Regions from separate parts of the Arthrobacter sp. SD76 genome, predicted to be linked through region 1. Evidence: riboswitches for the same ligand, from Rfam matches in the RefSeq annotation. Region 1 holds a riboswitch; each other region holds the start of a gene.

Region 1 (10,224 bases):
CCCTGGACCATCCCGCCGCCGTCGCTTTGGCGGACCACTTCCTGGACCCGGACGCACCGAACCCGGCCAGGGGATGCCCCGCCACAAACCTTGTACCGTCCCGGCTGCGGGCCAAGGTCCGCGCCTGGCGCGAACGCCACCACCCCGAATCCATCGAAAAACGCCACACCAAATCCGCAGCCGATCGGCGGGTCGAATTCACCCCCGACCGCGACGGCATGGCCTGGTTCGCGATCTATATGCGGGCAGACTGCGCGTTGGCGGCCTGGAACAAAACTACAGCCATCGCCCGCGGCCTCCAGGGCCCCAACGAAACCCGAACCCTCACCCAGATCAGGGCCGATGAAGTCGCCCGCCGCCTCCTCGCCCCCGCCCAAGCCACAACTACCACCACAGACGCCAGCACCGGCACCAGCACCGGGCCGAGCATGGCTACCTCGGCCGGCGGCGGGGAAGGAGCAAGTCCTTCTGAGCCTGGTAGGACCGGTGAGCTGATCCCGAACAATTTCATTGGGCTCGCCACCCTCGTCGGGTCCGACGAACCAGTAGCGGACCTCGGCATCCCCGACAACACTCACCTCGGAACGAACGATCACATCGACGCAACCAACAGCCCCGGCACCAAAGACAACAGCACCGGCGACACCTGCAGCCAAGCGGGAACCAGCATCACCACCGCGTTCCCTGACGCAACCAGCCCCGGAGCCGGGAAAGTCCCCACACCCCGCACCGACGTCCTCGTCACCGTCCCCGTGTTCGCCCTGCTCGGCCTAACTGATGAACCGGCCATCCTCGACGGCTACGGCCCGATCCCCGCGTCGATGGCCCGCAAACTCCTCGCCGACGGAGCAGAGTCCTTCACCCGCGTCCTCATCGACCCGCGCGACGGAGCACCCCTGGAAATCGGCCGCACCAGCTACCGGCTCACCAAAGCCATGAAACAAGCCCTGACCCTCCGCGACGGCAAATGCACCTTCCCCGGCTGCAACAACAACGCCTTGGACAACGAAGCAGACCACCTCCAGGCCTGGCAACACGGCGGAACAACCGGACTCAGCAACCTGGCACAACTCTGCCCAAAACACCACCGGCTCAAACACAACAGCGGCTGGACACCCACCCAAGCAACGAGATCCGAACCACCCGGCTGGAAATCACCACCGGCCGCACATATCCCGCCGAGCAACCCGACCGGGAACCACCGTGTCTGCCCGAGGGAATCCTGCCGCCCGGAATTTTGCCACCGGGAGTCCTCCCGATGAAACGAAGCCTCCTTGAGGATGCCGTTGTCGCATATCTGTCAGGCTGACAACAACTGAGCACGTGCACCCGCCGGCCGTACCACGTCGTGCCTGGGCAGATGCACACCGCCACGAACCGCCGCCAACCAGCGCACAACGCCGCCAACCGCCGTCGGACTTTCCCCGCCCGCTCCTGTCCGGCTAGATTCATCAGCACGATGACCAATGCGAATAACCCCGTCCACGCCACCGCCTACTGGACCACGGCCCGGGAACACGGGGAGCTCCTGCCGGAGGAACTGCGTGCCCCGGCCCCGGCGAAGCCCTGGTGTGTGCCCTCTATTCCGGCATCAGCAAAGGCACGGAGATGGTGGTCCACAACGGCGCTGTCCCGCCAAGGGTGGCCCAGGAGATGCGGGCACCCCACCAGGAAGGGCAGTTCCCGGGGCCGGTGAAGTACGGTTACCTGTCGGTGGGCGTGGTGGAGGAGGGCCCGGAGGAATGGAAAGGCCAGCGGGTCTTCTGCCTTAACCCCCACCAGGACCGCTACGTGGTGCCGGTCTCCGAGCTGACCCGGATCCCGGATGACGTGCCCACCCGGCGCGCAGTCCTCACTGGAACCGTGGAGACTGCTGTCAACGCGCTGTGGGAGGCCGGGCCGCGGCTGGGGGACCGGGTGGCGGTGGTCGGCGCCGGGCTGGTGGGCGGCATGGTGGCCACCCTCCTGCGCACCTTCCCACTGTCCCGCCTCCAGCTGGTGGACCTGGACCCAGGCCGGAAAAACCTGGCGGACGCACTGGGTGTCGACTTCGCCCACCCGGATGACGCGCTGGCCGACTGTGACATCGTCTTCCACTGTTCAGCCTCGCAGGAAGGCCTGGAGAGAAGCCTGCAGCTGGCTGGCGATGAAGGGGACGTCATCGAGATGTCCTGGTACGCCAACCGCGAAGTTACCCTGCCGCTCGGCGAAGACTTCCACGCGAGGCGCCTGTCCATCAGGGCCAGCCAGGTGGGCGTCGTGGCCCGTGCCCGCCGCCACCGCCGCACCAACGCGGAGCGCCTGGAGCTTGCGGTGTCCCTCTTGAAAGATCCGGTGTTCGATGCGTTCCTCACCGGGTCGTCGCCATTCCAGGACCTGCCCGAGGTGGTGCAGGGCCTCGCCCACGGCAAAATCGACGCCCTGTGCCACGTCATTGAGTACTCGCAACACAACGCAGAACCGCAGCAGACAGCCCCCAGCCATCCCACAGACCAGAGGTAACGCATGTTCAGCCTGACCGTACGCCGCCACTTCATGATCGCCCACAGCCTGCCGCGCGAGGCTTTTGGCCCGGCCCAGGCCCTGCACGGGGCCACCTTCGTCGCTGAGGTTTCGTTCCGCCGGCACACGTTGAACGACGACGAAATTGTCCTGGACATCGGCGCCGCCGGAACCGTCATCGAGGAGGTGCTGGCGGGGCTCAACTACCGCAACCTGGACGAGCACCCGGACTTTGCGGGCAGGCTCAGCACCACCGAGGCCCTGGCGCAGTACATCGCCCAGGAAGTCGCGGGGAAGATTGAAAACCACGACGACGGCCGGCACCTGCAAGGGATCGACGTCACCCTGCGCGAAAACCCGGACGCCTGGGCCACCTACTCGCTGGACTTGTCCGCCTAGGCCCATGCGCCGCATCCGCCTGCTGGTTCCCGGCAACATCCACCACCACTCCGGCGGCAATGCCTATAACGCCAAGCTGGTCCGCGGGATGACGCAGCTCGGGGCCGACGTCGAGGTGGTGCCTGTCGACGGCGCGTGGCCGGAACCCTCAGCCAAGGACCGGCGCCGGTTCGGTGGCCTTATCGGCGCCTGGGGTCCGGAAGCGGAGCAGGAGCCTGCCGTGGACATCGTGGACGGACTCGTCGCCGTCGGCGTCCCGGACGAATTGGAGTACGCGGCCAAGGCCGGGCAGCATGCCTGGGTGCTGGCGCACATGACAGTCGATGTGACGGAGGATCCCGGTCCGGTGAAGCGGGAGGCGCGGGCCATGCGGGCAGCTTCCGGAATCATCTCCACCAGCACCAGCACGGCGGCCATCCTGCGGGAGCGCCATGAGCTGGCCGGCATCCGTGTCGCCCTCCCCGGCGTTGATCCCGCACCGGTGGCGTCCGGGTCCCGGCCGCCCCACCTGATTGTCGTGGCGGCCCACCTGCCCAACAAGGACCAGCTGCTGACCGTGGAAGCACTCGCCTTGCTCAAGGATCTTGAATGGAGCGCCGCCATGGTGGGGTCTGACCAGGCGGACCCGGAGTACGCGGCGGAGGTGCGGGCCGCCGTCGCCTCCAACGGGCTGGACCACCGGCTCCGGATCACCGGCGAACTCCTGGGCGACGCCCTGGAAAGGGCGTGGGACGCCGCGGACCTGAGCCTGCTGGTGTCCCGGGTGGAGGCCTTCGGCATGGTGGTCACGGAGTCGCTGGCACGGGGAATCCCGGTGGTGGTGCGGCAGGGGACAGGCGCCGAGGAAGCGCTGGGGCTGGCAGGGTTGATGAACGACGACGGCGACGCCCGGCTTCCCGGCGCGGCCGTACCGCTTGTGCCGGGAGACCGGGAGAACCCCGCGAGGCTCGCCGGCGTCCTGCGCCGCTGGCTTCAGGACCAGGCCGCGAAGGACGAATGGCAAGCGGCGGCACTGGCTGCCCGGGACCTGCTGCCCGGGTGGGACCAGACGGCACGAACCGTCCTCGACGCGGTGGAGCCAGGGTGGTCAGCCGGCTAGGACCGCCAGGACGTCCTTCTACAAAGGGCTCCGGTGCCCGGCGAAGAAATCGCGGAGCAGTTCCGCGCATTCGGCTTCCCGCACCCCGGGGTAGACCTCTACCCAGTGGTTGAGGCGGCGCTCGCGCAGGACATCGAACACCGATCCCGCGGCGCCGGCTTTCTCATCCCAGGCACCGAAGACAACCCGGGGAATCCGGGCGAGGACGATTGCGCCGGCGCACATGGCGCACGGTTCAAGGGTGACCACAAGCGTGCAGTCGGACAGCCGCCAGCCGTCTGCCTTCCCGCCGCTGCGGGCGGCGACCTCGCGCAGCTGCTCCGCTGCCTGGCGGATTGCTACCACCTCGGCGTGTGCCGTCGGATCCCCAAGCTCCTCCCGCTGGTTGCGTCCGGAACCCAGCACGGCGCCGTCGGGCCCGAGCACCACGGCGCCGATCGGCACGTCCTCTGTCGCAAGGGCGCGGCGGGCTTCCGCAAGGGCAAGACCCATCCACGTGTCGTGTTTTCCAGCGGAGACCATGGCTCAATGATAGTTTCGAAGGATACCCTGAGCCCGTGACGACCAGCGCCGGGAGGCACAATGAGCACCGTCCGTGACCGTGTGGACAAATGGTTCAAACCCTACGCCGCCCTGTGGCTGACCCTGATCATCGGTGGAGCCCTGGTGCTCTCCATGGCACTGCTGGGCGCCGAGGTGTACTCGGACGTGGTGGATGAGGAAGGCCTGGCAAGCCTCGACATTCCCGCCCTCGAGTATTCGCAGTCACTGCGGAACCCGGAAACGGACGCCTTCGTCACCGCCTTCACCAACATCGGTGGCGGGGTCGGGATGCCCATCCTCGCGAGCATCCTGACCGCCTGGCTCACGTTCCTGAGCCGGTCCTGGCGGCCCCTGATCCTGGTTGGCGGTGCGGCCGCGGTCTCCACCACTGCCACCACCATCGGCAAGCGCCTGGTGGGCCGGACCCGTCCGGACCATACGGAGGCCGTGCCACCGTATGAAACAACGCCGTCCTTCCCCAGCGGCCATACCCTGAACACCACCGTGGTGATCGGCGTGCTGCTCTACATCCTGTGCCTGCATTTCTTCCAGCTCTGGGTGCGCATCACCGCCATCACAACGGGCGTGATTTTCATCATCGCGATGGGGTTGAGCCGGGTATTCCTGGGGCACCACTGGCTCACTGACGTGATGGCCGGCTGGCTGCTGGGCCTCGCGTGGGTGCTGATGGTGATACTGGCCCACCGGCTGTTCCACCTGATCAGGCGGCGGGAGCATGTGGGACCGGCACCCGATTTCGAGCATCCGGTGGTGCGGGATGTGGTGGTCGAGGCCATGCATCACGACGGCCCCGGCGGGCACGGGAAGGACAACGCCGGGTGATAGTTTTGACCCATGCGAACTCTCGTTGTGGACCACCCGCTCGTCGCCCATAAGCTCACCGTCCTGAGGGACAAAAACACCCCGTCCCCGGTGTTCCGGCAGCTGACCGAAGAGCTGGTGACCCTCCTCGCTTATGAGGCAACCCGCGAAGTCCGCACCGAACCCGTCACCATTGAAACGCCCGTCAGCACCACCGTGGGAACCGCATTCACCAAGCCCACCCCGCTGGTGGTTCCCATCCTGCGCGCAGGCCTGGGCATGCTCGAGGGCATGACCAAGCTGGTCCCCACCGCCGAAGTAGGCTTCCTTGGCATGGCCCGGGATGAGGAAACCCTGGACATCATCACCTACGCCGAGCGGCTTCCCGAGGACCTCACCGGCCGCCAGATCTTCGTCCTGGACCCGATGCTCGCCACCGGCGGAACCCTGCGCGAGGCCATCAAGTTCCTGTTCAAGCGCGGCGCCTCGGACGTCACGTGCATCTGCCTGCTGGCCGCACCCGAGGGCCTCGCCAAGCTGGAAGAGGAGCTTTCGGACGCTAATGTCACCATCGTCCTGGCCTCCATTGACGAAAAGCTGAACGACAAGTCCTACATTGTTCCCGGCCTCGGGGACGCGGGCGACCGCCTGTACGGCATCGCCGGCTGAGGTTCAAGCCTTCCAAGACAAGGAGCGCAGCCGTAGCCTGTGCCCATGGACTGGAAACTTGAACTCGTGTTTGTCCCTGTGTCCGACGTGGACCGCGCCAAGGATTTTTACGTCAACAAGGTGGGCTTCAACGCCGATTTCGACCAGCGGCCCACTGAGTCCATCCGCTTCGTCCAGCTGACGCCGCCGGGCTCGGCCTGCTCCATCTGCATCGGGGAAGGACTCACGGACGCCCCTCCGGGGACCGGCTCCAACCTCCAGCTGGTGGTCAACGACATCGATGCCGCGCACCGCCACCTCAAGGAGAACGGCGTGGACGTCAGCGACGTGGACGTTCAGGACTGGGGCCACTTCGTCTACTTCGCCGATCCGGACGGCAACAGGTGGGCGGTGCAGTACATCCCCGGACGGGATTCTTAACACAAACGGTGGTTGAGCCTGTCGAAACCCGCCCGGGTTTCGACAGGCTCAACCACCGTTCTGTACCTCAGCTGCGGTTTAGTACCAGTTGTTGGCGTAGTGGAAGTTCAGCGCGCCACAGGGGGACTGGTAGCGCTCCTTGATGTAGTTCAGGCCCCAGTTGATCTGCGTGCGGTAGTTGGTGAGGTAGTCCGCACCGGCGCTTGCCATCTTCTCGGCGGGCAGGGACTGGACGATGCCGTAGGCACCGCTGCTGGGGTTGGTTGCCGTGGTGGTCCAGTCGGATTCCTTGGTCCACAGCGTCACCAGGCACTGCATCTGGTCCTGGGCCCAGCCGTAGGAACCGAGCTGGCCGGCCGCGTAGGCCTGGGCGCCTGCCGGGTCATTGACCGCGACGACCGGAGCAGGCTCCGGTGCAGGAGCGGGCTCGGGTGCCGGAGCCGGTTCTGCGGCGGGGGCGGGCTCCGGTGCGGGTGCCGGGGCGGGCTCGGCGGCCTGCGGAACAACGTTGATTTCGGCGGGGGCGGGGACTCGGCAGGGTTGGACCGGATCTCGCTCTTTTCGATGCTCATCTGCGCATCGGAGGACGCCGCCGAGGTGCTGGTGGTGGTTGCGGCCGGAATCAAAGCATTCGTCGCCTGGCCGGCGGCGCCGATACCTACCAGCAGCGCACCGGACGTTGCGAGGACCGCGGCGCGCTTGCCGAGGGTGAACTTCTTGCCTTCCGGACGCTGGGAATCGCTGCCTGAGCCCTTTTTTGGGCGCGGTTTAGCCGGGAATGTAAACATGATGAATCGCCTCTCACACCTGCGGAGTTAGCTGTCGGGTTCGGATGAGGGCATCCGGCCGCACGGAAAAATCACGTGCTGGCTTAACCCCAAGGGCAATCAGTGCCCGGGACGGTGGGTCCCCCGCCTCTGCCTTCGATCAAGCGGAATCCGGGAAGTGGCAGAGCTTGGCGTCATCCGGATATACGGCCCGAACGGGAACCGTACCTAATCGACGGTACAGGAGATGGGCGCATAAGTCACATTTAGGTAACGGACATCACGGCATCGGCGCGTCGAGTTGTGCAATCTAGCGCATCAGAGGCAGTTGGAGGGCGAACTCTGTCCTCCCGGGCTGTGACGTCACCGTGACCTTGCCGCCATGCGCCTCGATGATGGATTGCACGATGGACAAGCCGAGTCCGCTGGTTCCCTCAGCGGCCGAGGCCCCCGTCTGGTCACCCGCACCCTTCCGCGCTGCGTCTGCGCGGGCGAACCGGGAAAACACGTGGTCCACGAACTCCTCGGGGATGCCGCCGCCGTCGTCCGTTACGGTCACCACCGCAGCGCCCTCGGATGTGGTGCCGACGCCGGTGACCACCGTGGTTCCCGCCGGCGTGTGCTTGCGTGCATTCGACAGCAGGTTCATCAGGACCTGCCGCAACTGAGCGGCGTCCCCGTTGACCAGGACCGGTTCGTCGGGCAGTTCCAGCCGCCAGGTGTGGGCAGGGGCCATGACCTTTTCGTCACTCACGCTCTCCACCACGAGTTGCGTGAGGTCCACCTCGCTGAGCTTCAGGGGCTGCCCCTCGTCCAGCCTTGCCAGCAGCAGCAGGTCTTCCACCAGTGCCGTCATCCGCTCGGACTGGCTCTGCACCCTGGACAGCGACTTCTGCCCGTCCGGTGTGAAGTCCTCGGTCATCCGCATCAGCTCGGTGTACCCGCGGATCGCCGTCAGCGGCGTCCGCAGCTCGTGCGAGGCGTCGGCAACGAACTGCCGCACCTTGGTCTCGCTCTTCTGCCGGGCCTGCAGCGCATTCGCCACGTTGTCCAGCATGAGGTTCAGCGCGTGCCCCACACTGCCCACTTCTGTTCCGGGGTTGGAGTTCGACGGCGGCACGCGGACTGCCAGCGCCACCTCGCCGGCGTCGAGGGGCAGTTGCGACACCCGCGTGGCAACCTCGGACAGCTGCTCCAGGGGCTTCATGGTGCGCCGGATCAGGACGGTTCCCACCAGCCCGATCATCAGCAGCCCCGCCAGGGACACGAACACGAAGGTCCAGACCAGGGAGGCGAGGGTGCTTTCCTTGCCGGCGAGCGGCAGGCCGGTCACCAGGACATCGCCAAAGTTGGTCTGCACGGCAACCAGGCGGTATCCGCCGTTGGACAGTGTCCGGTCCACGGGGCGGCCATCGGCGGGCAGTTCCAGCAGGATCTCCTTATCCTCTGTGGACAGTGGGGCCCGCGTGGTGTCGGAGGCAAGAAAGCCGCCACTGTTCACCTGGCCACTGACGATTCTTGCGTTGACGGTCCCCACGCTCTGCCCGCGTGCATCCAGCGGATCCCTGCCGTTGAAGCCGCCCATGGGAGGGCGGCCGGGATCGTTGGCCCGGTCCGCGGCCTGGTTGAGCTGGTCGTCCAGCTGGCGGGTAAGGAAGGCATCCATGGAGGCATAACTGGCCACGCCCACGGCTCCGCAGATGGCGATCAGCAGCGCCATGGCCAACGCGATAAGGCGGGTGCGCAGGTGCCAGGTGGCGGGCTTGAACCAGCTCCGGGGGTGGGCTGCCGGAGCTTGAGGGGTGGCCATGGCTTCCTACTCCGCCGGCTTGATGACGTAGCCAGCACCGCGCACGGTGTGGATCATCGGCGGGTGGGCGGCGTCGATCTTCTTGCGGAGGTACGAGATGTAGAGCTCCACGATGTTGGCCTGGCCGCCGAAGTCGTAGTCCCAGACCCGGTCCAGGATCTGCGCTTTGCTGATGACGCGCTTGGGGTTCTCCATCAAATAGCGGAGGAGTTCAAACTGGGTGGCGGTGAGCTGGACGTCTTGGCCCGCCCGTGTCACCTCCCGGGTGTCCACGTTGAGCACCAGGTCGCCCACCACCAGTTCGGAGGTGTCCATGGCGGCCACGCCGGAACGCTGCACCAGCCGGTGGAGCCGGAGCAGGACCTCTTCCATGCTGAAAGGCTTGGTGACGTAATCGTCGCCGCCCGCTGCCAGTCCTACGATGCGGTCCTGGATGGCGTCCTTCGCGGTGAGGAAGAGCGCCGGGACCTCGGGTGCGAATGCACGGATCCTGCCCAGCAGCTCCACGCCGTCGAATCCGGGGAGCATGACATCCAGCACCAGGACGTCCGGCGGAAGTCCTTGGCGAGCTTCACTGCCTCGGGGCCGTCAGCGGCAACAGCAACGGACCAGCCCGCCATGCGCAGTCCCATGCTCATCAGTTCAGAGAGGCTGGGCTCGTCGTCCACCACCAGGGCGCGGATAGGGGAGCCGTCCGGGTGTGAGAGCTTGGGCAGGTTGTTCGTGGTGGAGTGCGGTGTGGCCATGGAACAACTCTCCGATCCTTCGGTATGGCCCGGCTAAGGGATTCCTGTGACCGGGCTGTGAATCCCAGCCTAGCCAGCTGGATACCGCGACGGCCCCGGAACGGGCGGCATGGAGCAGTAACGCTGAACCAACTTGAGGCATTTGAGGTGATTCCAGGCGTCTCCCGGCCGATTCAGGTGGGTCCGTCGGAAAATTTTCTTCCCTTGCTCCGCGCGCCGCTGGACACGTGCCCGGGGAGTAAGGGGCAATTTTGGCATTTCGCACTCAGTTGAATAAAAATGGCCAGGAAGCCCCGATGGGCGAAGGAAATTCTGTGGGCAGCGCTGTGCGGGTCGCAGAATCGGATAACGAATGTTATTCTTTGGCGTCCGCCAGAATCGTGATCTGCGCCACAATAGAGCATTTCGTCTCACAATGCGGACGATCTGGTCCATTGTTACTTGCAA
Region 2 (10,224 bases), 150 kb from region 1:
CACCAGCTGGTCGGCGCTCCAGATGACGCCCTCGGACACCAGGAATCCAGCCACCAGGTCAAAGTCGTCGCCCGGAGTACGCATGGTGACGGAGAAGGACATCCGTCCCAGCCGGATCTCCAGCGGTTCCTCCACCGCCAGGACGTCCTCCCGGTGCCGGACCGGAAACTCGAGGGCCTTTGGCGAGCCGTCCAGCAAATACTTGTGCACCTTGCGGCGCTGGGTTACGCGTCCCATGCTTCCTGCCTGTTCATAGCTCCATCATGGCAACCGCAGTGCCCCCGCTCAACCGAAGCGGGCGGCTGCCCGGAACGCTCGGGACTCCTGCGGGGCGGGGACATCCTGCCTACCCAAGCAGGGCACTCCAGTCCACCGGACCCGCAGGCGGCTTGGCTGCAGCCCGGCCGCTTTTCGGCTTCGCTTTGGCGGGGGTTGCCTCAGGCGCGGGAATGGGCGGGCCCAGGGCAGCGCAAAGGCCGGCACGGGTTCGCCCAGCTGCACGCCGTGCGGCGGCACCACCATTACCCCGTCAGCCGAGGCCAGCCCACGCATCATCCCCGGCCCCGTGTGCTGGGCAGGCGACGCCATGCCGTACAGGAGGCGGAACGGCATCAGCCGCGTGCGGCCGGGATCCGGTTCGATTACTGTGCCGGAGGGTACCTGCTGCACGGCCGGCATGGTCCCGTGACCCAGTGCAGCGAGCAGCGGAGCACCTACCGTGCACAGCGCCATCATCGCGGCCAGCGGATTGCCCGGCAGCCCCAGCACGAACCGGCCGTCCGGCAGCTCGGCCAGCACGGCGGGGTGGCCTGGCCGCATGGCCACGCCGTCGACCAGGAGCCGCCCGCCCAGCTCGGCCACCGCCCTGCGCAGGTGGTCGGTGCCGGAAGGTCCGGTCCCGCCGGTCGTAATCACGACGTCGGCAGGCAGGTCCGGCACGCCCGGCACCTCCGGAACCACGTCCTCCAGGGCCGCGAGCCATTCGGGATAGGAGTCACCGATTTTTTGCTGGCCGCCGGGGATGCCGCCCAGCATCGTGACCACTGCGGGAAGCTGCGGACCGAACGTGTCCCGCACCTGGCCCGGAACGGGAAGCCCCTGCGCCACCACTTCGGAGCCTGTCAGCAGGAGCCGCACCAGCGGTTTGCCCTGGACACGCAGCTCGTCGTATCCGCCGAGGGCCGCAAGGGCCAGATGGGCCGGGTTCAACTCCACGCCGGCAGCCACCAGGAGGTCGCCTTCCAAGGCTTCCTCGCCTGCCTTCCGGATGTGCTGGCCTGTTCGGGGCTCACCCGGGCGGGCACTGCCGCCCGTTGTCAGGATGGGCAGCCCGTCATCGTCCTCGGCGAGTACGGCATTCTCGCTGCGGAGGACGGCCTTCCCTCCGGGTGGTATGAGGCCGCCGGTCACGATGGGGCTGGCCTGGTGCGGCGCCAGCCTGGTCCCGGGCTCGGCGGGAATCCAGGGCCCTGTCCCGTTGACGACCCACCCGTCCATCGCGGAGGAGGCATAGTGCGGCATGTCCTGCAGTGCCACAATGTCCTGGTCCAGCCTGCGTCCCAGGGCCAGCCCGAGTGCTACAGGCCCGGCAGGGATCGGCGTGGCGGCATCAAAGGCTGCCTGCCGGGCTTCTTCCCAGGTGTGGGCCAGATGGTGGTGCGCTTCCTGCCCTTCGGATTCGCCAGCTCCTGAGGGGGCGTCCTCGGTCATTCGCCGGGGGTCCCGGCGGCTTCAGCATCGTAGTCGGCGGCCAGGGAGCGGGCCACGGCAAGGGCCGAGTCCATGGAGGCGGCGTCTGTTGCATGGCCTGCCCCGGAGGCGAGGCCGGCGGCGTAGCCTGCAATGAAGGTGGTCAGCGGCGCGGCCGGGCGCACTACAGAATGGGCGGCCACTCCGGCAAGCGAGAGAATGGCATTGACATCCACCTGGACGTCTTCGAGTTCATAGGCCTGGAGCAGTGACCTGCACCATTCCTCCAGCGTCTCTTCCTGGCTTTTCATGAACTGCCTCCCAAGTTAACTGCGGCTGCGCCGGCCCTGGTCATCGTCCTGGTGGCCGGCGGCAATCCCTAGCGCGGCGGCATCGTCCCATGTGTCCACATCGGCTGTGGCCGCGGCGGGTACGGTGACAAGCTGCACGTCCAGACTAGCAAGGAGCGAGCGGACGGAGCCGTTGATTAAGGCTCCCCGGGCAGCGAGATCCTCCACGGCGTTTTTTAGCCCAGCCGTGCGATAAAAACCGGCGAGCGGCTGGGCCCTGCCATGGGGCGTGCCGTCGTCGGTTGCGGCCATGACCACGTCCGGCTTGCCGGGGCCATCAGCCGGTTCCGCTGACAGTGCGGAGGAGAGCCGGACCACGGCGTCGGCCACCAGTGGCATGTCGCAGGCAAGCACCAACGTGTACTCGGCTTCTCCCCGCCCCGGGACAGTACCTCCAGCCCCGCAGCGATGGCGGCGGCGGGACCGGAAAATTCGGGCTGCTCCCGGCAGGATAGGACGGTTTCCGGCAGGCGCCCCGGATCCGGTCCGACCACCACAGTCCGGCGGGCACCGGACGCCGCATCGAGGGAACGTTCCAGCAAGGTGGCGCCACGGAAAAGCAGGTGCTGTTTGGGTACTCCGCCCAGCCGGGAGGACCGGCCTCCGGCGAGGATCAGGGCATCAAAATGCGGCAGCGGATCTTGCACGGTTCCAGCCTAGCCAGCGCAGGCAGGGACGCATAAACAGGAAAGGACCCGTCAGGCAGCGCGCTCCGGCAGCAGGAACGGGTCCCACGCGGGGGGTGGGCTTCTCCAGTTCCTTGATCTGCCAGATGGTGCCGCGCGGAGGTTCCGGAACGAACCGGAGCTTCCAGCCCATTTCCGCGGGAGTGTGGTCACCCTTGGCATTGTTGCAGCGGAGGCAGGCTGCCACGAGGTTCTCCCAGGAGTCGGCTCCGCCGCGTGATTTTGGGTGGACGTGGTCGATCGTGTGCGCAGCCTTGCCGCAGTACGCGCACTTGTGCCCGTCGCGTCTCAGCACACCCCGGCGGCTGACGGCGGTGGCCTGGTTGTAGCGCGGGCGGATGTAGCGGTTGAGGAGGATTACCGAGGGGCGGCCCAGTATTTCCTGTGGACCCACCACGGGGTCGTCCCCTTCGGCCACCACGCTCGCTTTGCCCGTGAGCACAAGCACCAGCGCCCGGCGGAAAGTCACAACCGCCAGCGGTTCATATCCAGCATTCAGAACGAGAGTGCGCATGCACGTACCTCTTCACGGCCGCACCCGTCAGGGGCACGAGGGCCGGCTGCCCTCGGCATGTCCGGGCTATGGATCGACATCACAAGAGTAAACACAGAAGCGCATTATCAGGTAATCGCCGTCCCGGAAGAATTGTCCCGGACCCGCCAGCAGGCCACCGCCAACGGCGCAAGCACGCGCCTGCCCGAGGCGGCTGCCGCTGCAGTTTAAAGGGGAAGGACCCCTGTCTTGCGGGCAGGGGTCCTTGCTCCATCGCCGGCCGTCGGGGGCTTCGGCCGGAAACGGAGGGTTCTAGTCGACGCGGATGAACACCGGGCCGGAGCCAACGTTGGCGCTGAAGACAACAGTCTGGTTGCCGTTGTAGCCGCCGTGGACTGCCTGGCCGTTGCCTGCGTAAACAGCGATGTGTGCCATGCCGGCGCCGCCGTCAGCGTAGTAGATCAGGTCGCCGGGCTGGGCCTCGGCCGCGCTCACGGTGCGACCCAGGGACAGGTAACCTGCGGGCCAGTCGTGGAAGTTGATGCCGACCGCGGCCAGGGAGTTGGTAACCAGCATCGTGCAGTCCTGCATGACACCAAGCTGGGCGTACGCGGCGGACAGGATGGCTGCGCCCTTGCCGCTGGCGGAAGCCGGTGCGGCGGGGGCCGACGCAGCGGAAACGGTGGCGGTGACCTTGGGAGCGGCAGCCGGCTGGGCAGCGGGGGCAGGGGCCGGCGCGGCTTCCTCCACCTCAACCTCGGGTTCTTCCACAACCACGGGAGCAGGCGTGGTGGTCACGGCCGGCTTCTCGTAGGTGATGGCGATGGTGGAAGCCGCGGAAATGGGCGCTTCGATAGCGGATTCAACTTCCAGGGCGGACGCCGGGGCCGAGTCGCGCTGGAAGTTGGCGTCGGCAGCGTTGGCCGCGATGCCGCTGGTCAGGACGAGACCGGAAGCCGCGGCGATCACGGCGGCCTGGCGTCCTACGCCGCCGGCGTTGTCGCCCACAGCCTTGGCAATGATGGCGATCGAGCTGGTTTTAGTGACCTCGGCGCGGTGCCGTGCGGTAGCACGAGTAGTCATCAGTTCTCTCTTTCGATTTCCTCGGGCCTGTGGGCAACCGAGAGTTTGGACGCGCCGGCATCTTGGGGGTACGTCGGCGCGCCCCGAACGGGGATGGTGATCTAGCGAAAAATTGCGGGCAAAGAAATAGTTCCCGGGGCCGAAGCCCCAAGAACTATTAGCCTGCGAGGGTGTAGAAGGAGGAGGAGCCGGTGGCGGCTACGGAGTGCAGAAGCGTCCCCTGGGAAGGGTTGAGGGCGCTGATCATCATGCCGTTGCCGACGTAGATGCCGACGTGCGCGCCGCCGTTCTGCATCACCAGGTCACCCGGCTGGGGGGTGGAGGTGGGGGTCATGGCGGTCCATGCGTTCACGCGGGGGATGCTGATGCCGGCCTGGGCGTAAACCCACTGGGTGAAGCCCGAGCAGTCCCAACCGGAGGTGGGGCTGGTGCCTCCCCAGACGTAGGGGCTGCCGATGCCGGTGTAGGCGATGGCGGCGAGGCCGGAAGTTGCCGCAGAAGCGGTGGCAGCAACAGCCTTTTCCGCCACGGTCGATGCGGTGGAAGCGGCGGCCTCGTCCTCGTCGTCAGAGGTGGACTGCGGGGTCACCCGTTCGACAACGGGAGCGGCGACGGTGGTGACCACCGGCCGCTCGAAGGACACGGTGGCGGTGGGTGCTGCGGTGACTGCAAGGGCGGTCTGCGCGGAACCGGACTCGGTGGAAGCGGAGATGCCGGCGGTGGTGTCCGCGGCGGTGGCCGGCAGTCCCATGCCAAGGACAAGGCCGGACGCGGCTGCAACTACAGCAGCCTGGCGACCCACTGTCCCGGCGTTGGCACTAACGGCCTTGGACACTGCGTCCAAAGGGTTGGTACGAACCGGTTGCGCACGGTGGCGCGCAGAATTCTGGCGTGAAGACACGAAGGTAGCCTCTCCCAATGCCTGCGAGGTGAGCTGTCGGATTCGGATGGGAGTCACCCGGCCGCGCCGCTTCAAGGAAGCTTTGCGACTTAACCCCAAGGCCTTCCGTGAAGAAGGCCAAAATTGGTTCCCCCGCCCCTGCCAGACGATGAAATGCGAACGGACCTTGAGCGGTGGCAGAGTTAGGCAATCCGCACAAGAGCGTCAACTTCGGAAAAGTTGACGCGAGTTAGACGGTACAGGAGTTTCGAGCGAATGTCACATTCAGGTCACGACTGGTCACGCTAATTCGAGAGTCAGCCATCATTTGACTAGAGCCAGCCTGTCGGATCCACGACTTCGCCGTTGACCTGCACTTCGAAGTGCAGGTGGCAGCCGGTGGAGGCTCCGGTGGTGCCGCTCAGTGCCACAACGTCGCCGCGCGAGACCGTCTGGCCTTCGGACACATTGAACGACGAGAGGTGGTTGTAAGTGGTCTCCAGGCCGTTACCGTGGTCGATCACCACACGGTTGCCGCCACCGAACTGGTGCCAGCCGACGAACGTTACGGTGCCGGTGGCGGCCGCGAGGACAGAGGTGCCGCACTGGGCAACATAGTCCTGACCGCGGTGGAAGTCGCCGGATCCGCCGGTGATGGGGCTGACGCGGTAACCGAAGGGGGAGGCTGTGCTCATCGACGCCAGCGGGGCGCCCAGGCTTCCTGCGGAAGCGGCCCGGGAAACGGCGCCGGCGGACTGTGCGCTCAGGAGCTGCTTGAGCTTGCCGTCCGGGTCTGCCTGGGTCACGACGGCCGAGCGGCTGAAGTCGATCTGGGCCCCGGCCTCGGCAGAAATCGCGGGCTGCGGGGTGACGGCCGAGGCTGCAACTGGAGCTATGCCCGCCTCATCGGTGGCCATGACCGGGCTGGTGGCCGGGACAGTGACGGTGAGCACCAGGCCGGTGGCAGCCAGGGCCACGCCGGCCTTCTGGCCAATACCGCTCGCCGAGGCAAACTCGGTGATCTGCCGGAACGGACCCCGACGGCGGCGCGCATCACGGTGGAGATCGCGGGGGCGCTCCGTGTGGATGACTTCGACGACACGCGGCGCCGAAGCGGGGCCTGCCGCGCGGCGGCGCCCCTGGAGGTCTGCATGGACAAGAAGGATTCCTCTCTGGAAAGCCTGCGAAGTTAGCTGTCGGATTCGGGTCAGAGAGTTCAAAGACCCGGTCCGCCGTAAGCAAGCTTCGGCACAGAGATATCCCGCTGAGGGATTCCTTCACTGGAAGAGGCTTGCTGCTGACGGACTTCACCCCAAGGCAGTCCCCCGCTGCCGCTTGTGGTTCCCCCGCCTCTGCCAGTTATTGACTCGTGCTCCCGATCCGCTGGCAGAGCTCGGCTCCGGATCAGGTAACGCTTTTGTATCAACGCTCGGTTCAACTATAGGGGCTTAAGGCCCTTGGTAACAATTCCGTTATCTTGGCGTTACCGACGTCACGCTGCGGCGGAAAGACTTCCTAGCGGACGTGAACGAACACGTGCGCGGCAACTTCAGGCGGAAGTTCCAGGGCGCCTTCAATGCCCGGCACCCGGACCGAGATGTAGTCCCCACGCGCTCCAGGGTTACCGCGGCGCCCGGGCGGATGCCGCCCTCATCAAGCTGGGACAGCAGTTCCGGCTCTACCTGGATGGGCTCCGCCAGCCGGCTGACCGTGACCTCCGACGCAGGCCCGTAGGACTTCATGGCTTCCAGGAGGCTGGTCACCGTATCGGTGGAGGCAAGGGAGGGCTGGCCACCAAGCGCGGCAAGGCCCGGAATCGGGTTGCCGTATGGCGATTCGGTGGGATGGTCCAGCATCTCGTAGATGCGCCGCTCCACCCGTTCGCTCATCACATGCTCCCAGCGGCAGGCTTCGTCATGCACATAGGCCCAGTCCAGCCCGATCACGTCGGCCAGGAGCCGCTCCGCCAGGCGGTGCTTCCGCATGACCTCGGTGGCGCGCTTGCGGCCGATTTCGGTGAGCTCCAGGTGGCGGTCGCCGGAGACCACCACCAGCCCGTCACGCTCCATCCTGCCGATGGTCTGGGACACCGTGGGACCCGAGTGGCGCAGGCGTTCCGCGATACGGGCCCGCAGGGCGACGATGTTCTCTTCTTCCAGCTCCAGAATGGTCCGAAGGTACATCTCCGTAGTGTCGATCAGATCCGTCATCCAGCTCAGCTCCTCGAGCGCAGTACCTTGCGTTGTCCCACCGTATCGCTGTTCACCGCGACGTAGTCCGTTGGCTAGCTTAGCCTATTTTGACTTAGTCCGAATAGTTGGAAGCCGCCCGCGAGGCCGTCTCAGTGGCTGGACTATGACGGTTCCGGTTCCCGCCCAAACAGCTGTTCAGGCAGAATGGGAAAGGCCTTCGATGCAGTCATCGCCGACTGCGCGCCAGCGACCATCCACCCGTCCGGACCTCAGCCGCGTCCACGCCGAAATTGGAGCCCCCGTGAGCGAACCAAGCATCACTATTCCTGCCGACCTCCTTCCCAAGGACGGGCGGTTCGGGCGCCGGACCTTCCAAAGTCCGCCAGGAGCAGATTGATGCGCTGTCCGCCGCATCGAAGAACATCCTGGGCACCTCCCACCGGCAGGCACCGGTCAAGAACCTTGTCGGTTCAGTCCGCGAGGGCCTCAGCCAGTTCTTCCGCGCCCCGGAAGGATACGAGGTTGTCCTGGGCGTGGGCGGTTCCACTGCGTTCTGGGATGTTGCCAGCTTCGGCCTGGTGGAGAAGAAGGCACAGCACCTGTCCTTCGGTGAGTTCGGTTCCAAGTTTGCGGCCGCCACCAACAAGGCGCCGTTCCTGGACGCCTCCTCCATCATCAAGTCCGAGCCCGGCACCCGGCCCGCGGCGCAGGCAGAAGCCGGCGTTGACGTGTATGCCTGGCCGCAGAACGAGACCTCCACGGGCGTAGCCGCTCCGGTCAAGCGGGTGGCAGGTGCGGATGAGGGTTCCCTGGTGCTGGTGGATGCCACCTCCGCGGCCGGCGGCCTGGACGTCGATGTGGCGGAGAGCGACGTCTACTACTTTGCCCCGCAGAAGAACTTTGCCTCCGACGGCGGCCTGTGGCTTGGGCTGTTCTCCCCCGCTGCCCTGGAGCGCGCCGCGCGGATCAAGGCAAGCGGCCGCTGGATTCCCGACTTCCTGGACCTGCAGACGGCCATTGACAACTCGCGCCTCAACCAGACGTACAACACCCCGTCCCTGTCCACCCTGGTGACCCTGGACGCCCAGGTGCAGTGGCTGAACTCAAACGGCGGGCTGGACTTCGCTGCCGCCCGGACGGCCGACTCGGCAGGACGCATCTACAGCTGGGCCGACGCCGCCGAGTTCGCCACGCCCTTCGTGGCCAACCCGGATGAGCGCTCCAACGTCATTGCCACCATCGACTTCGATGAATCCGTGGATGCCGCCGTTGTAGCCAAGGTCCTGCGCGCCAACGGCATCGTGGACACTGAGCCGTACCGGAAGCTTGGCCGCAACCAGCTCCGGATTGCGACGTTCGTTGCCATCGAGCCGGATGACGTCTCCGCACTGCTGGCCAGCATCGACTACGTGGTGGGCGAACTCCGCAAGTAGCCTTTCCTTAAGTCGGACGGCGCCGCCCGGGTTTCGCCCGGACGGCGCCGTCTGTGTTTCCCGTCAAGGGGACGTCCAGCAGTTACTCCCTGCCGGCGTCGTTCGCCGAAGGCTGCGGGGCAGGTTCATCCGTGTAATCGGCATCGGAGGCGTCGGATCCGGTGAACCCGGCATCAGCGTCAGGTTCCGCAACCGCTGCGCCGGACGCCGGTTCGCTGTCAGCTTCGGTGGCTTCCGGCTCCTGCTGCTGCTCGTCCTCCGGCCGGACACGCTCAGCCCACGGCACCCACTCCGGAGCGAGGATCGAGTCCTCGGACGGCAGCAGGCCCAGCTCGCTGACGGTGACCACCTTGGAACGGGAGTTGCGCGTCACCACCGCGTACCACTGCCAGCCCACGTAGCCCGCCAGCTTGGACTCGAACAGGTGCGTGACCAGGCGGTCGCCTTCGCTCTTGGCTGCGAGGTGCCGTCCGATGTCCGCGGCGGCGGTGATGCCTTCCAGCGCGGTGCGGGCCGTCTCCACGGCACCGGCGAGGAAGGCGTCCGGCTTGCCGGTCCGCCATACTGGCACGCCGGCCCGGCGCTTGGGCGCGTTCCTGGCCACCGCCGGGGCTGTTCCCGCGGCAGGAGCGGTCGCGGCGCCTGCAGTGTCCTGCACCTGCGTCTGCGGCTGTTCAGCTTCCGGACTCATCGGCTGCTAAACGTCCAGCTCGTCGGCAACCTTACGCAGGGCAGCCGCGATGGCCTTGCCCTTGTTGCCTTCCGGGTATTTTCCTTTGGACAGCGTGCCGGACAGGTTGTCCAGCACGCTCACCAGGTCCTGGACCAGCGGCGCGAGGTCCCGGGCGGAGGGCCGCTTGGCCTTGGCGATGGACGGCGTCTTGTCCAGCACCCGCAGGCCCAGGGCCTGGGCGCCCTTGCGGCCGTCGGCCACTCCGAACTCCACGCGGGTGCCGGCCTTGAGCTCCGTCACGCCCTCAGGCAGCGACGATTTGGGCAGGAAAACCTCCTGGCCGTCCTCGCCTGCGAGGAACCCGAAGCCCTTGTCCTTGTCATACCACTTGACCTTGCCGGTAGGCACGTAATCAACCTTCTTCTTCTACTGTCATGAGACACAGCCAGCCGCCACCGCATCCGCATTGTTGTGCGGGTTCAAGGTATGGCCGCTCTAACCGTGTTGGTCTGTATCCTTCAAGGTTATCCTGCCCGGTGCCCTATTCACGCTTTCAACAGGGGCCGGGTAACAGCGTTCACGCCGGGCGCCCGGGGCGCTGTAGCGTTACGTCCATGACACCCTCGCGCTACCGGCGGCCCATCATGATCGCGGCCGCAGTCATTGCAGTGCTTTCCCTGGCGGCAGTGGGAGCAGTGATGGCCCTCGCTTTTGCCGGCTCGGTGGCGCCGTCATGGGTGACCTA
Region 3 (10,224 bases), 1.6 Mb from region 1:
GCCGGAGTACTTGGCGAGCGCTCCGCCAACGCTTCCGTTGAGGAGCCGGGTGGTGACCGGAACCTGGAAGGTTCCCCGGATCCGTCCGGCGGCCGTCTGCAGGAGCTTGTCGCCGGCCTCTTCCAGCACCCCAAACAGGGGTAGGGATCTGCCACCCAGCGGTCATCAACGACGTGGAGGATCACCAGCGGGACATTCGCCCGCTGGGCGCGGCGGGCTGCCCACAGGACGGCCGCCTGGCTTTGGGCCGAGTCGTTGGTGCCGACGGCGATTGGTTTATGGATTGTCATGGCCGTGCTTCCTCGTCTTCTGCGGTGCTGGACACGCTAACGCTCCCGCCCGGGGGCAGCGGATTGTAGGGCCAAAGGTCACAGGCGCGGAGGCGGCCGGCCGGGGATATGGAGGGGACCTAAGGCCCTTGGGGGACCCCAGGTTCCAGTGCGAGCCTGTGGAATAAGCCGCGGACAAAGAGGCGCCCACGCGTTCCCGGGGAAGGCACAGATGCTCCACCACATCAGGCTCCACAGGACGCTCTGGGCAGTGACTGCCGTTCTCACCCTGCCGGTTGCGGCGGCAGGCGCCGCGCGTCCGGAAATCTATGCCGGGATTGTCAGCAGTAACATCCTGCCCGGGGCATTTTCCCAGGACTTGCTCTCAGTGGCAGCCGGGCTTGGCCTCGGCTATCTTGCCGTCGCGGCCGGACCCGGGAAGACCAGGCACCACATCGCAGCACTGGGGATCCTGGGCTACCTTTTCTACGCGTACGGGATTTATGTGATTGAACGGGCCTACAACGGCCTCTACCTGGCCTACATGGGCATCTTCGCCTTGGCCTTCTGGTGCATGGTCCTGGCGGGCGCGCACTTCAGGCGCGATCTGACCCCACCGGCCCTCCCGAAGGGTATCCGCTTGCTCTCGGCCTCGGGCGCGATCCTCCAGCCGCTGATCTTCTACCCACTGTGGATCGCGATGCTCCTGCCCCTGATGAACAGCGGAGAGCAGATCGATTCCCTCTACTCGATCTTCATCCTGGATCTGTGCTTCATCATGCCCGGCTTCCTGATCCTGTCCGTCCTGACCTTCAGGAACCGCGCCGTGGGGCTTCTGCTTTTACCCGCACTCCACGTGCTGGGTTTCACCCTGATCTTTTCCCTCGCAATCGGAGAACTGGCCAAGCCGCTTTTCGGTGTCCCGCTCAGCCCGCCGGCGCTGTGGCCCCCGCTGGCTCTGTCGCTGCTGTTCCTGGTGCTCGGGATCCTGCATCTGGCCAAGCTCAGGCCGGGCTCGGCCGCACCGGGGGATGCTTCCACCCCGGGAGGCAGGCGCGTACTCTGGGATGACCGTTAGGAAGTAAGCGGCCCGGATGCATTGGGTGATTTTCCCAGCCCCTCGGAGGAATGCCTGGCAGCCGCTCGAACCCGCACCACCTCTCGGATCCACGAATCACGCGCGGCCCTTCCCGTCTGGCGTTTTCCCATTTAAACGGCTCACGCCTCCCTGACTTTCGACAACTTAAGATGAGGAGTTCCCATGGACCCTGGGGCGCTTCTGGCGCTGGTTGGAGGCTATATCACTGCCGCCATCGGCGTTTTCCTGCTGTACTCGCCGGTCCTTGTCCTGGTGGTCTGGCTGCTCCTCCTCGCAGGGCTGCTGCAGCTGCTGGCGTGGCCCTTTATCATCCTGTTCCGCAAACTGCGCAGGAAGCCGGAACCCCCTTCGGACGGATCCTGGTTGCTGCACTGATCCATGGGGAAAGACCCGGTTCACATCCCGCCCTTTTCATCAGTATGCTTACTATTGTTCGCCCGGAGTTCAAGAGAAAGGCATCACCATGACTGAACAGAACCTCCCCGATGACAACCTCGAGGTGGTCGAGGAAAATGATGTGCTCCTGGATGAAACCCCCGGCGCCGCTGCGTCCTTTGAGCTGGATCCCGTCAAGGGGGAGCCGGACAGCTACCCGGGCGCCGCGGAGAACAATCCGGACCGCTGGCAGGAGGATCCGCTTCTCCAAGGAGAGACTGTTTCGGGTGAAGAAGAGGATTTCCTGAGTGACCAGACGCTCCGCGACGAGACGGCGGACGCCCGGTACAACGCAGGCGATGAGCAAGTGCCGCCGGATGCGCCCACCCTCGGTGAAGCCGTGGCGGACGTCGACTTCGGCGAAAACCCGGCCGGGCCCGAGGCCGAGGCGAGTGACGACACGGAGAACTTCGGCGGGTCACCGCTCAGCGAGTTCGACCCCGAGGACCTGGAGCGCTGACAGCAGGCGGGGGCCAGCACGCCCTGGCCGAAAACGGGATCACGGCTAGACTAATAAGCAGGCTGATGAATATCAGTTGGTAGATCAGGACTTAGGGAGTTTCACATGAACTTGGGAAGCATGATCAGGAATGCCGCTGGACGATTCACGGGCAGGACCGGCACCAGCGGAACAGTCCGCGGTACCGGGATGAACGCCGCCAGGCGGACGCCGCACGCAACGGGCGGCAGGACCGGCGGCATGGCCCACAAAATCATGGGAATGCTCCGGCGGCACTAAAACCACGAAACCAGGAAGCAGGTCCCGGATACGTCCGGAACCTGCTTTTTGGTCCTTCAGAGCATGCGTGAACTCGTCATCCTCGGCACCGCGTCCCAGGTGCCCACCCGCGCCAGGAACCACAATGGGTACCTGCTGCGCTGGGATGGCGAGGGCCTGCTGTTCGATCCGGGCGAAGGAACGCAGCGGCAAATGATCCACGCGGGTGTTCCGGCAACCCACATCACGCGTATCTGCCTCACCCACGTCCACGGCGACCACTGTTACGGCCTTCCCGGCGTGCTGTCCAGGATGGCCCTCGACGGCGTGCGGCATCCCGTCCACCTGCACTATCCGGCCGCAGGCGAGGATGTGGTCCGTGCCCTGGTCTCAATCAGTTCGCCCGGCATCGATCTGCGCCTGCACCCCCACGGCGAAGCGGGAATCATCGCCGACGGCCTTGAGGTCCGGCCGCTGAAGCACCGCATCGATACCTTTGGCTACCGGCTTGTGGAACCGGACGGCCGGACCCTGCTGCCCGACCGGCTGGCGGAGGCGGGCATCGCAGGACCCGACGTCGGCCGCCTGCAGCGGGAGGGCACGCTCAACGGCGGCAGCCTTGAGGCCGTGAGCATCCACCGGCCCGGCCAGCGTTTCGCATTCGTCATGGACACCGCGCCGTGCGCCGGTGCTGAGGAACTGGCCGACGGCGCCGACCTCCTGGTTGCCGAATCAACCTTCAGCGATGACGACGCCGGCCTGGCGCAGCAATACCGCCACCTCACCGCCGGGCAGGCGGGGGAGCTGGCTTCGCGCGCCGGTGCCCGTACTTTGGTACTGACGCATTTTTCAGCCCGCTATGGCGACGACGCCACCATGCTTGCTGCCCAGGCATCCGCACGCGCCGGCACCGCCGCCGTCATGGCCGCTTCAGACCTGCAGCGCATTCCCTTTCCGCAGCGGCGCGGCCCCCGCGCCGACCTGGCACACCAGGCAATCCACCACCTGACCCGGCAAGGAGGCCGACAGTGAGCGCCACGTCCGAGGAAGTCCACGGCGTCACACCTGCGGGCGGGAGCCCGAGCTGAAACGGGTCCTGGGCCGAAACTCCTCCTGCTCTTCATCGTGGGGGACATTCTGGCGCCGGTGTCTACGCCGTCACCGGCACCATGGCCGGAACGGTGGGCGGCATCGTCTGGCTGCCGTTCCTCCTGGCTTTCGTGGTGGCGACGCTGACGGCGTTTTCCTACCTTGAACTGGTCACGCAGTATCCCCAGGCGGCGGGCGCTGCCCTGTACACGCACAAAGCCTTCGGCATTCACTTCGTCACGTTCCTGGTGGCCTTCGCAGTGGTCTGCTCCGGCATCACCAGCGCCTCCACCTCAGCCAACGTCCTGGCACAGAATTTCTTCGGCGGGCTGGAAATCAACGGAGTCATGGGTGATCCCGGCCAGGGCGTCATTACGGCCGTCGCCCTGGCATTCATGCTCCTGCTGGCCGCCATCAACCTGCGGGGCGTGGGGGAGAGCGTCAAGTTCAACGTGGTGCTCACCCTGGTGGAAATGGTGGCGCTAAGCATCGTGATCGGCGTCGGGTTCTTCGTCATGGCCCAGGGCACGGGCAACCCCGGCGAGATCTTCGTCTTCAACGACTACCAGGACAAAGGCCTGTTCCTCGCCGTCACCGCCGCCACCTCCATCGCATTCTTCGCCATGGTGGGTTTTGAGGACTCGGTGAACATGGTGGAGGAAACCCGCCATCCCGAAAAGATCTTCCCCGGACCATGCTGACCGGCCTCGGCATCGCCGTGCTGCTGTACATGCTGGTTGCCGTGTCCGTGGTCAGTGTCCTCTCGCCCACCGAACTGGAGGGCATCCGCGAAGCCGAAGGCGCCGCACTGCTCGAGGTGGTGCACAAGGGCTCACCGGACTTTCCCATCGACCGGATCTTCCCGTTCCTGGCCGTCTTCGCCGTGGCCAACACGGCACTGATCAACATGCTCATGGCCAGCCGGCTGATCTACGGCCTGGCCCGCCAGCAGGTCCTGCCGCATCCCCTGGGCAAGGTCCTGCCGGTCCGCCGCACCCCGTGGGCGGGCATTGCCTTCTCCACCGTCCTTGCCCTGGGGCTCATCCTCTACGTGACCAGCGATCCGGAAAGCAACATTGTCGCCAACCTTTCCGGCACAACGGCGTTCCTGCTGCTGTGCGTCTTCACCGTCGTCAACGTGGCGTGCCTGGTGCTGCGGAGGAAACGGGATCCGAACCGGAAAGTCTTCTTCACCTCGCCCGGCCCCCTGCCCTGGTCGCTGCCATCCTTTGCGCCTTCCTGGCCGGGCCGTGGGTGGGACGGAACGTGATCCAGTACGAGATAGCCGGCGGACTGATGGCCATCGGCGTGGTCCTCTGGCTCGCCACCTGGCTGATCAACCGCCGGACCAACCGCGGGGATAGGGTTAACCCATGACTGCCGCTGCAGAATCAACCGTCACTTTCGACAGCCGCTTCGCCAGCGAACTGGCAGATATGGCAGTTCCCTGGCAGGCGGAGGAAGCCCCGGAGCCCCGGCTCCTGGTCTTCAACGACGCCCTCGCGGAAGAACTCGGGCTGGATGCCCGCTACCTGCGCAGCCCGGAAGGCGTGCGGTTGCTGCTGGGCAACCACGTGCCGGAAGGGGCCGCTCCGGTGGCCCAGGCCTACGCCGGCCACCAGTTCGGCGGCTACTCACCCCTCCTCGGGGACGGACGCGCCCTCCTGCTCGGCGAAATCGTGGACGCCAACGGCCGCCTGCGCGATATCCACCTCAAAGGCTCGGGCCGCACACCGTTCGCGCGGGCAGGGGACGGCCGTGCCGTCGTCGGGCCCATGCTCCGTGAATACCTCGTCAGTGAGGCAATGCACGCGCTGGGCATTCCCACCACCAGGTCGCTCGCCGTCGTCGGCACCGGACGCATGGTGCGCCGGGACGACATGCTGCCCGGGGCGGTCCTGGCCAGGGTGGCCGGCAGCCACCTGCGGGTGGGAAGTTTCCAGTACGCGCGGGCCACGGACAACCTCGAGCTGCTGCGCCGCCTTGCGGACCACGCCATCAGCCGGCATTACCCTGCCGCCGCCGAGGCAGACAATCCCTATCTTGCGCTGTTCCGGGCGGTGGTGTCGGCCCAGGCCGCGCTCGTGGCGCAGTGGATGCTGGTGGGCTTCGTCCACGGCGTGATGAACACGGACAACATGACCATTTCCGGGGAGACCATCGACTACGGCCCCTGCGCATTCATGGACGACTTCAACCCGGCCGCCGTTTACAGTTCCATTGATGTGGGCGGGCGGTACGCCTATGCCAACCAGCCGGTCATCGCCGAATGGAACCTGGCCCGCCTCGCCGAGTCGATCCTCCCGCTGATCGACGAGGACCAGGAGCAGGCTGTCGCTCCCGCCGTGGAGGCGCTGGGCGAATTCCGCAGGCAGTACAGCGATGCGTGGTTCAACGGAATGCAGGCCAAGCTGGGCCTGCCGGCCGTCCCCGCGGGAAGCCCTGAAGCCGAAGCGGCGTCCGAACTGGTGGACGGCGTGGTAGCGATCCTGAAGGACGGCCCCGTGGACTACACCCGGTTCTTCCGCAACCTGGGCGAAGCGGCGCGCGGAAATGAACGGCCGGTCCGCGGCATGGTCATGGACCTCGCGGCATTCGATTCCTGGGCCGGCCGCTGGCGGTCCATGAAGCCGGACGCGGACCGGATGGACCGGGTAAACCCCGTGTACATTCCGCGGAACCACCTGGTGGAAGAGGCCCTGGCTGCAGCCACCGGGGGCGACCTGGAGCCACTGAACAGGCTCCTGGAAGCAGTGCGTGCCCCCTATGAAGAGCGCCCCGGCCTGGAACGCTACGCCGAAGGGGCCCCGGAAGACTTCGGCAAGTACATGACGTTCTGCGGTACGTGACAGAAAGAGCCGGACTCTGCCGGAAGCACATTAACGGGCAAGGGCGGCGGCCGGGAATTCCCGGCCGCCGCCCTTGTCTCTGTACTGCGTTGTTGCGGCTGCCTCAGCTGCGCCGGGTGACGAGGCTACCCGGACGAAGGAAGCTCCACTGAGCCAGCTGATGGAGTGGACTTCGGTCTTGTAGCCGTCCACGCCGCCGCTGACAACCTGGCCGTCGCCGGCGTAGACGCCCACGTGGCCGGCAGTGATCACCAGGTCGCCGGGGGCGGGGGTGCCCACGGTGGTGCCGTACTGGTAGAACTGGCCGGAGCCAGGTCACCGACGGACAGGCCAACGGAGCGCAGTGCCTTCTCCACCATGGCGGTGCAGTCCTGCTGCACGCCCAGCTGGCTGTAGGCGGAAGCCAGGATGGCTGCGCCGGTGCCGGTGCCGGTAGCGGCCGGGGCGGGGGCCGGGGCAACGGCGGCGGAGGCGTAGTTCACGGTGGTTCCGGTGCTCGCCAGGGCCGGTGCGGCCGGAGCAGGCGCAGCAGCAGGTGCCACGTAGCCGGCGCCCGGAATGGTGATCTGGTCACCGGGGTAGATGATGGTGGAAATATCCAGGCCGTTGGCGGCCAGCACGTCGTTCAGGCTGACGCCATGTGCAGCCGAGATGGCACCCAGGGTATCGCCGGAGACCACGGTGTAGACGTTGCCGGCGGCGGGGGCTGCGGCAGCAGGAGCAGCCACGGCAGCGGCCGGAGCGCTGTACGCCTGGACGCTAGCGGTTTCGGTGGTGTCCGGGCCGGTCACGCCAGCGTGGGCGGGAGCTCCAACACCGAACGCAATGCCGGACGCAGCGGCAACTGCGAGCACCGGACGGCTGAGCGTCCGGGCCTGGGACTTTGCGGAAGCAGCCAAGCCCTGGAGCGCGATTGAGCGGGCCGGAGTCGCGCGGTGACGGGCGGTAGGAAAATTTTTTTGACACGTGTGATCGCCTCTCCCATGCCTGCGGGGTGAGCTGTCGGGTTCGGGTTGGAGATACCCGGCCGAAGGGCGACCGCCCGTAATGGACGAAGGCGCTGTCGACTTAACCCCAAGGCCACAAATGGCCGTGGAAACTTGGTTCCCCGTCCCTGCCAGCTGGAAAGCGGTTGAATCCCGTATCAGTGGCAGGGCTCGGCATACTGATGGGAATGTCCCGTTTTGGGAGGGACACCTGAAGACCATAACCCGGCCCCGGAGCAATTGTCACGTTTGGGTAACATCCGAGGCGCTTCTATCATATTAAGCAAATGTCTGGAGTTTCATACCACATCCGGTTGACCTCGGGTGATATCGAGCGTCCGGCGCGGCCTGTTATTTGTGTCACAAAGTCATAAAGACAAAGCAGGCTAGCGGTCTTAACCCTCAACCTCGCATTGAAACCCGATAGGCTTCGGAACTATGCGCCTGATCGGAAGCATGCTGATGCCCCCGCTGCTGGGAGGGGTGCTGGCCCTCGCCCTGGCCGGCCCGTCCGCCCTGCTTCCGGCGTCCGCGGACGACGCCCCGCCGGGCGGGTATCCCTCGTGGGAGGACGTGCAGAAAGCGCAGCAGTCGGAAGCCGGCAAGGCGGCCGAAATCGAGAAGATCACAGGCCTGCTGCAAGGCCTGCAATCCGAATCCGAAACGCTCGGGGCAGCCGCCGTCGTATCTGCGGCCGATTATGCACTGGCCGACGCCGCCCTGCAGTCCGCAACAGCCAGGGTGGATGCCCTTGCCGGCCAGGCTGCCGAGGCAAATGCGGAGTTGCAGCGGCATCAGCAGGCGATTGGTGCGCTGGCCGCCAGGTCGTACAAAACCGGCGGAACCACCATGGGACTCTTTGTGGCACTGGAAGCCCTTGAGAACAACAGCATCCACGGTCTCAACGTGGTTGAAGTCGTGGAAGCCAAGACCGCGGACCTGGTCAGCCGGGCGGAGGCCGCCGGAAAGGCCACCGCTGCCCTGGCGGAGCAGGAAAAGGCCGCCCGGGCGGAGCGTGAACGCCTGTCCGGAGAGGCGAAGGCCAAACTGGACGCTGCCCGTTCCGCCCAGGACGCGGTGGCCCGCCAGGTCGCCGAAGAGCAGCGGCGCAGTGGAGAGTTGACCGCCCAGTTGGCATCCCTCAAGGGCACGACGGCGGCGCTTGAGGGCGAATACCGGCAAGGCCGGGTGGCGCTTGCGGCCTATGAGGCGGCGCAGGCAGCCAAACGCGCCGCTGCCGAGGAGCAGGCCCGCCGGCAGGCAGCTGCAGATGCCGCCCTTGCCGCTGCGCAAAAACCTCCCGCTCCGCCAAACCCGGCCCCGGCGGCACCGGTGCCAGTAAACCCCCCGCCGGTAAATCCGGCACCGTTCAACCCCAACCCGGCCCCGGCGAACCCCGTCCCCGTTGCCCCTGCGCCGGCAAGCCCCGCCCCGCCTGCCGTCGTCGTACCCTCCGTGCCGGGCGGCGCCGTCAACGATCCCGCCGCGGCCAAGAGCTATGCCTCCGGCCGCCTCGCGGCCTATGGATGGGGGCAGGACCAGTTCCTCTGCCTCGCCCAGCTCTGGACGAAGGAATCCAACTGGCTGACCACCGCCACCAACCCCTACTCCGGAGCCTATGGGATTCCGCAGGCCCTGCCGCCGGGCAAGCTGGGAAGCGCCGGCAGCGACTGGCTCACCAGCTACCGCACCCAGATCGAGTGGGGGCTGGGGTATATCCGGGACCGCTACCGGACACCCTGCGCGGCGTGGGACCACTCCGTGGCCAGGAACTGGTACTGAGGGGCGCGCTAGGCTTTCTCCATGCCAGATTTTGAGCGGTTCCGGGTGCTGCTTGAGGAGGAGCGGAAGCGGAAGGCTGCGCTGCTTCCGGACCTCCGCGCGGACATCGCCTCGGCCAGTTCGGCCCGGCTCGATTCAAATGTCGACGACGAGCACGATCCCGAGGGTGCCACAATCGCCTTCGAACTGTCCCAGGCGTCCGCACTCCTGAAGCAGAGCGCCGCCGGCCTGGACCAGGTGGAGGCCGCCCTCGCCCGGCTGGACGCCGGAACCTACGGCACGTGCGCCGTATGCGGCGAAGCCATCGCCGAGGGCAGGCTGGAAGCCCGGCCGTGGACCCCGTTCTGCATCACCCACGCCGGGGCGGGCCGGCGATGAGCGCAGGGCCGGACGTCGTTGACGCGGCAGCGGAGTTCATCGACCGTACCCTGCAGAATGAGGGCTCCTGGTATCGCGCGGACGACGCCGCCGCCCGGCTGGGCGGGATCCTCGCCTCCTACGGTTCCTCCGTGGGCGCTGTCCGGGGAACCGTCCGTGATGCGCTCCGGAAATTCAAGGTTTTGGACCATGATGACGTCGTCCAGCTGGCCTCCGCCCTCTGGGGCCGGCCCAGGCCAGGCGCCAGGCCGGTCTTCGAGCGGCGGCTGGCAGCCGTGGTGCTGCTCCAGGCCAAGGCCGCCTGGCTGCGCCACTCGGACCTGACCCGGATCGAGGGGTTCCTCCGCTCCGCCTCCACGGCGGAACTCGAGGGACCCCTGGTGGCCGATGTCGTGGCGCCGCTGCTTGCCGGGCTGCCGGAGCGGGACCGGCAGCGCGCCGGCGTGGTGCTGGCCCGCTGGGCCGAGGATCCGCACGGCAGCCTGCGGCAGGCGGCGGCAGTGCTTGGGCAGCCGCCAAGCGCCGGCTTCCCGCCCGGGCGCAAGACCCCACAAGAAGGAGACATCCATGAACGATCCCTATGACCTTGGACGCTTCGTCGCTGCACAGGACAGTGGCG

What was found. A riboswitch is a leader RNA that binds a small molecule or an ion and turns the genes downstream of it on or off. The one in region 1 is predicted to bind cyclic di-AMP.
Region 2: another riboswitch for cyclic di-AMP. It lies ahead of ACPEE0_RS15840 (C40 family peptidase); the one in region 1 lies ahead of ACPEE0_RS16455 (hypothetical protein).
Region 3: another riboswitch for cyclic di-AMP. It lies ahead of ACPEE0_RS08935 (LysM peptidoglycan-binding domain-containing protein); the one in region 1 lies ahead of ACPEE0_RS16455 (hypothetical protein).

Annotation. Positions count from the first base shown of each region.
Region 1 is NZ_JBNBLR010000001.1:3,417,922-3,428,145, reverse strand. It holds partial or broken gene ACPEE0_RS16500 (HNH endonuclease) at 1-1,309, shown strand, start outside; partial or broken gene ACPEE0_RS16495 (zinc-dependent alcohol dehydrogenase) at 1,460-2,502, shown strand; gene ACPEE0_RS16490 (6-pyruvoyl trahydropterin synthase family protein) at 2,506-2,901, shown strand; gene ACPEE0_RS16485 (glycosyltransferase family 4 protein) at 2,906-4,000, shown strand; gene ACPEE0_RS16480 (nucleoside deaminase) at 4,019-4,522, opposite strand; gene ACPEE0_RS16475 (phosphatase PAP2 family protein) at 4,583-5,386, shown strand; gene upp (uracil phosphoribosyltransferase) at 5,399-6,034, shown strand; gene ACPEE0_RS16465 (glyoxalase superfamily protein) at 6,080-6,454, shown strand; gene ACPEE0_RS16460 (transglycosylase SLT domain-containing protein) at 6,533-6,760, opposite strand; gene ACPEE0_RS16455 (hypothetical protein) at 6,757-7,242, opposite strand; cyclic di-AMP (ydaO/yuaA leader) riboswitch at 7,248-7,406, opposite strand; gene ACPEE0_RS16450 (sensor histidine kinase) at 7,532-9,031, opposite strand; partial or broken gene ACPEE0_RS16445 (response regulator transcription factor) at 9,038-9,777, opposite strand.
Region 2 is NZ_JBNBLR010000001.1:3,270,987-3,281,210, forward strand. It holds partial or broken gene fdhD (formate dehydrogenase accessory sulfurtransferase FdhD) at 1-237, opposite strand, end outside; partial or broken gene ACPEE0_RS15810 (molybdopterin molybdotransferase MoeA) at 347-1,710, opposite strand; gene ACPEE0_RS15815 (DUF6457 domain-containing protein) at 1,707-2,000, opposite strand; gene mobA (molybdenum cofactor guanylyltransferase) at 2,016-2,378, opposite strand; partial or broken gene mobA (molybdenum cofactor guanylyltransferase) at 2,483-2,686, opposite strand; partial or broken gene ACPEE0_RS15830 (HNH endonuclease) at 2,738-3,239, opposite strand; gene ACPEE0_RS15835 (NlpC/P60 family protein) at 3,531-4,301, opposite strand; gene ACPEE0_RS15840 (C40 family peptidase) at 4,459-5,136, opposite strand; cyclic di-AMP (ydaO/yuaA leader) riboswitch at 5,207-5,385, opposite strand; gene ACPEE0_RS15845 (M23 family metallopeptidase) at 5,514-6,347, opposite strand; cyclic di-AMP (ydaO/yuaA leader) riboswitch at 6,345-6,559, opposite strand; partial or broken gene ACPEE0_RS15850 (metal-dependent transcriptional regulator) at 6,697-7,391, opposite strand; partial or broken gene serC (phosphoserine transaminase) at 7,675-8,806, shown strand; gene ACPEE0_RS15860 (DUF3027 domain-containing protein) at 8,889-9,497, opposite strand; gene ACPEE0_RS15865 (cold-shock protein) at 9,504-9,887, opposite strand; gene ACPEE0_RS15870 (hypothetical protein) at 10,094-10,224, shown strand, end outside.
Region 3 is NZ_JBNBLR010000001.1:1,780,722-1,790,945, forward strand. It holds partial or broken gene ACPEE0_RS08890 (universal stress protein) at 1-290, opposite strand, end outside; gene ACPEE0_RS08895 (hypothetical protein) at 541-1,347, shown strand; gene ACPEE0_RS08900 (hypothetical protein) at 1,531-1,743, shown strand; gene ACPEE0_RS08905 (hypothetical protein) at 1,832-2,263, shown strand; gene ACPEE0_RS08910 (hypothetical protein) at 2,365-2,520, opposite strand; gene ACPEE0_RS08915 (ribonuclease Z) at 2,606-3,553, shown strand; partial or broken gene ACPEE0_RS08920 (APC family permease) at 3,550-4,987, shown strand; gene ACPEE0_RS08925 (protein adenylyltransferase SelO) at 4,984-6,459, shown strand; gene ACPEE0_RS08930 (hypothetical protein) at 6,490-6,738, opposite strand; gene ACPEE0_RS08935 (LysM peptidoglycan-binding domain-containing protein) at 6,708-7,358, opposite strand; cyclic di-AMP (ydaO/yuaA leader) riboswitch at 7,429-7,603, opposite strand; gene ACPEE0_RS08940 (coiled-coil domain-containing protein) at 7,884-9,227, shown strand; gene ACPEE0_RS08945 (TraR/DksA family transcriptional regulator) at 9,249-9,605, shown strand; gene ACPEE0_RS08950 (DNA alkylation repair protein) at 9,602-10,189, shown strand; gene ACPEE0_RS08955 (DUF1810 domain-containing protein) at 10,173-10,224, shown strand, end outside.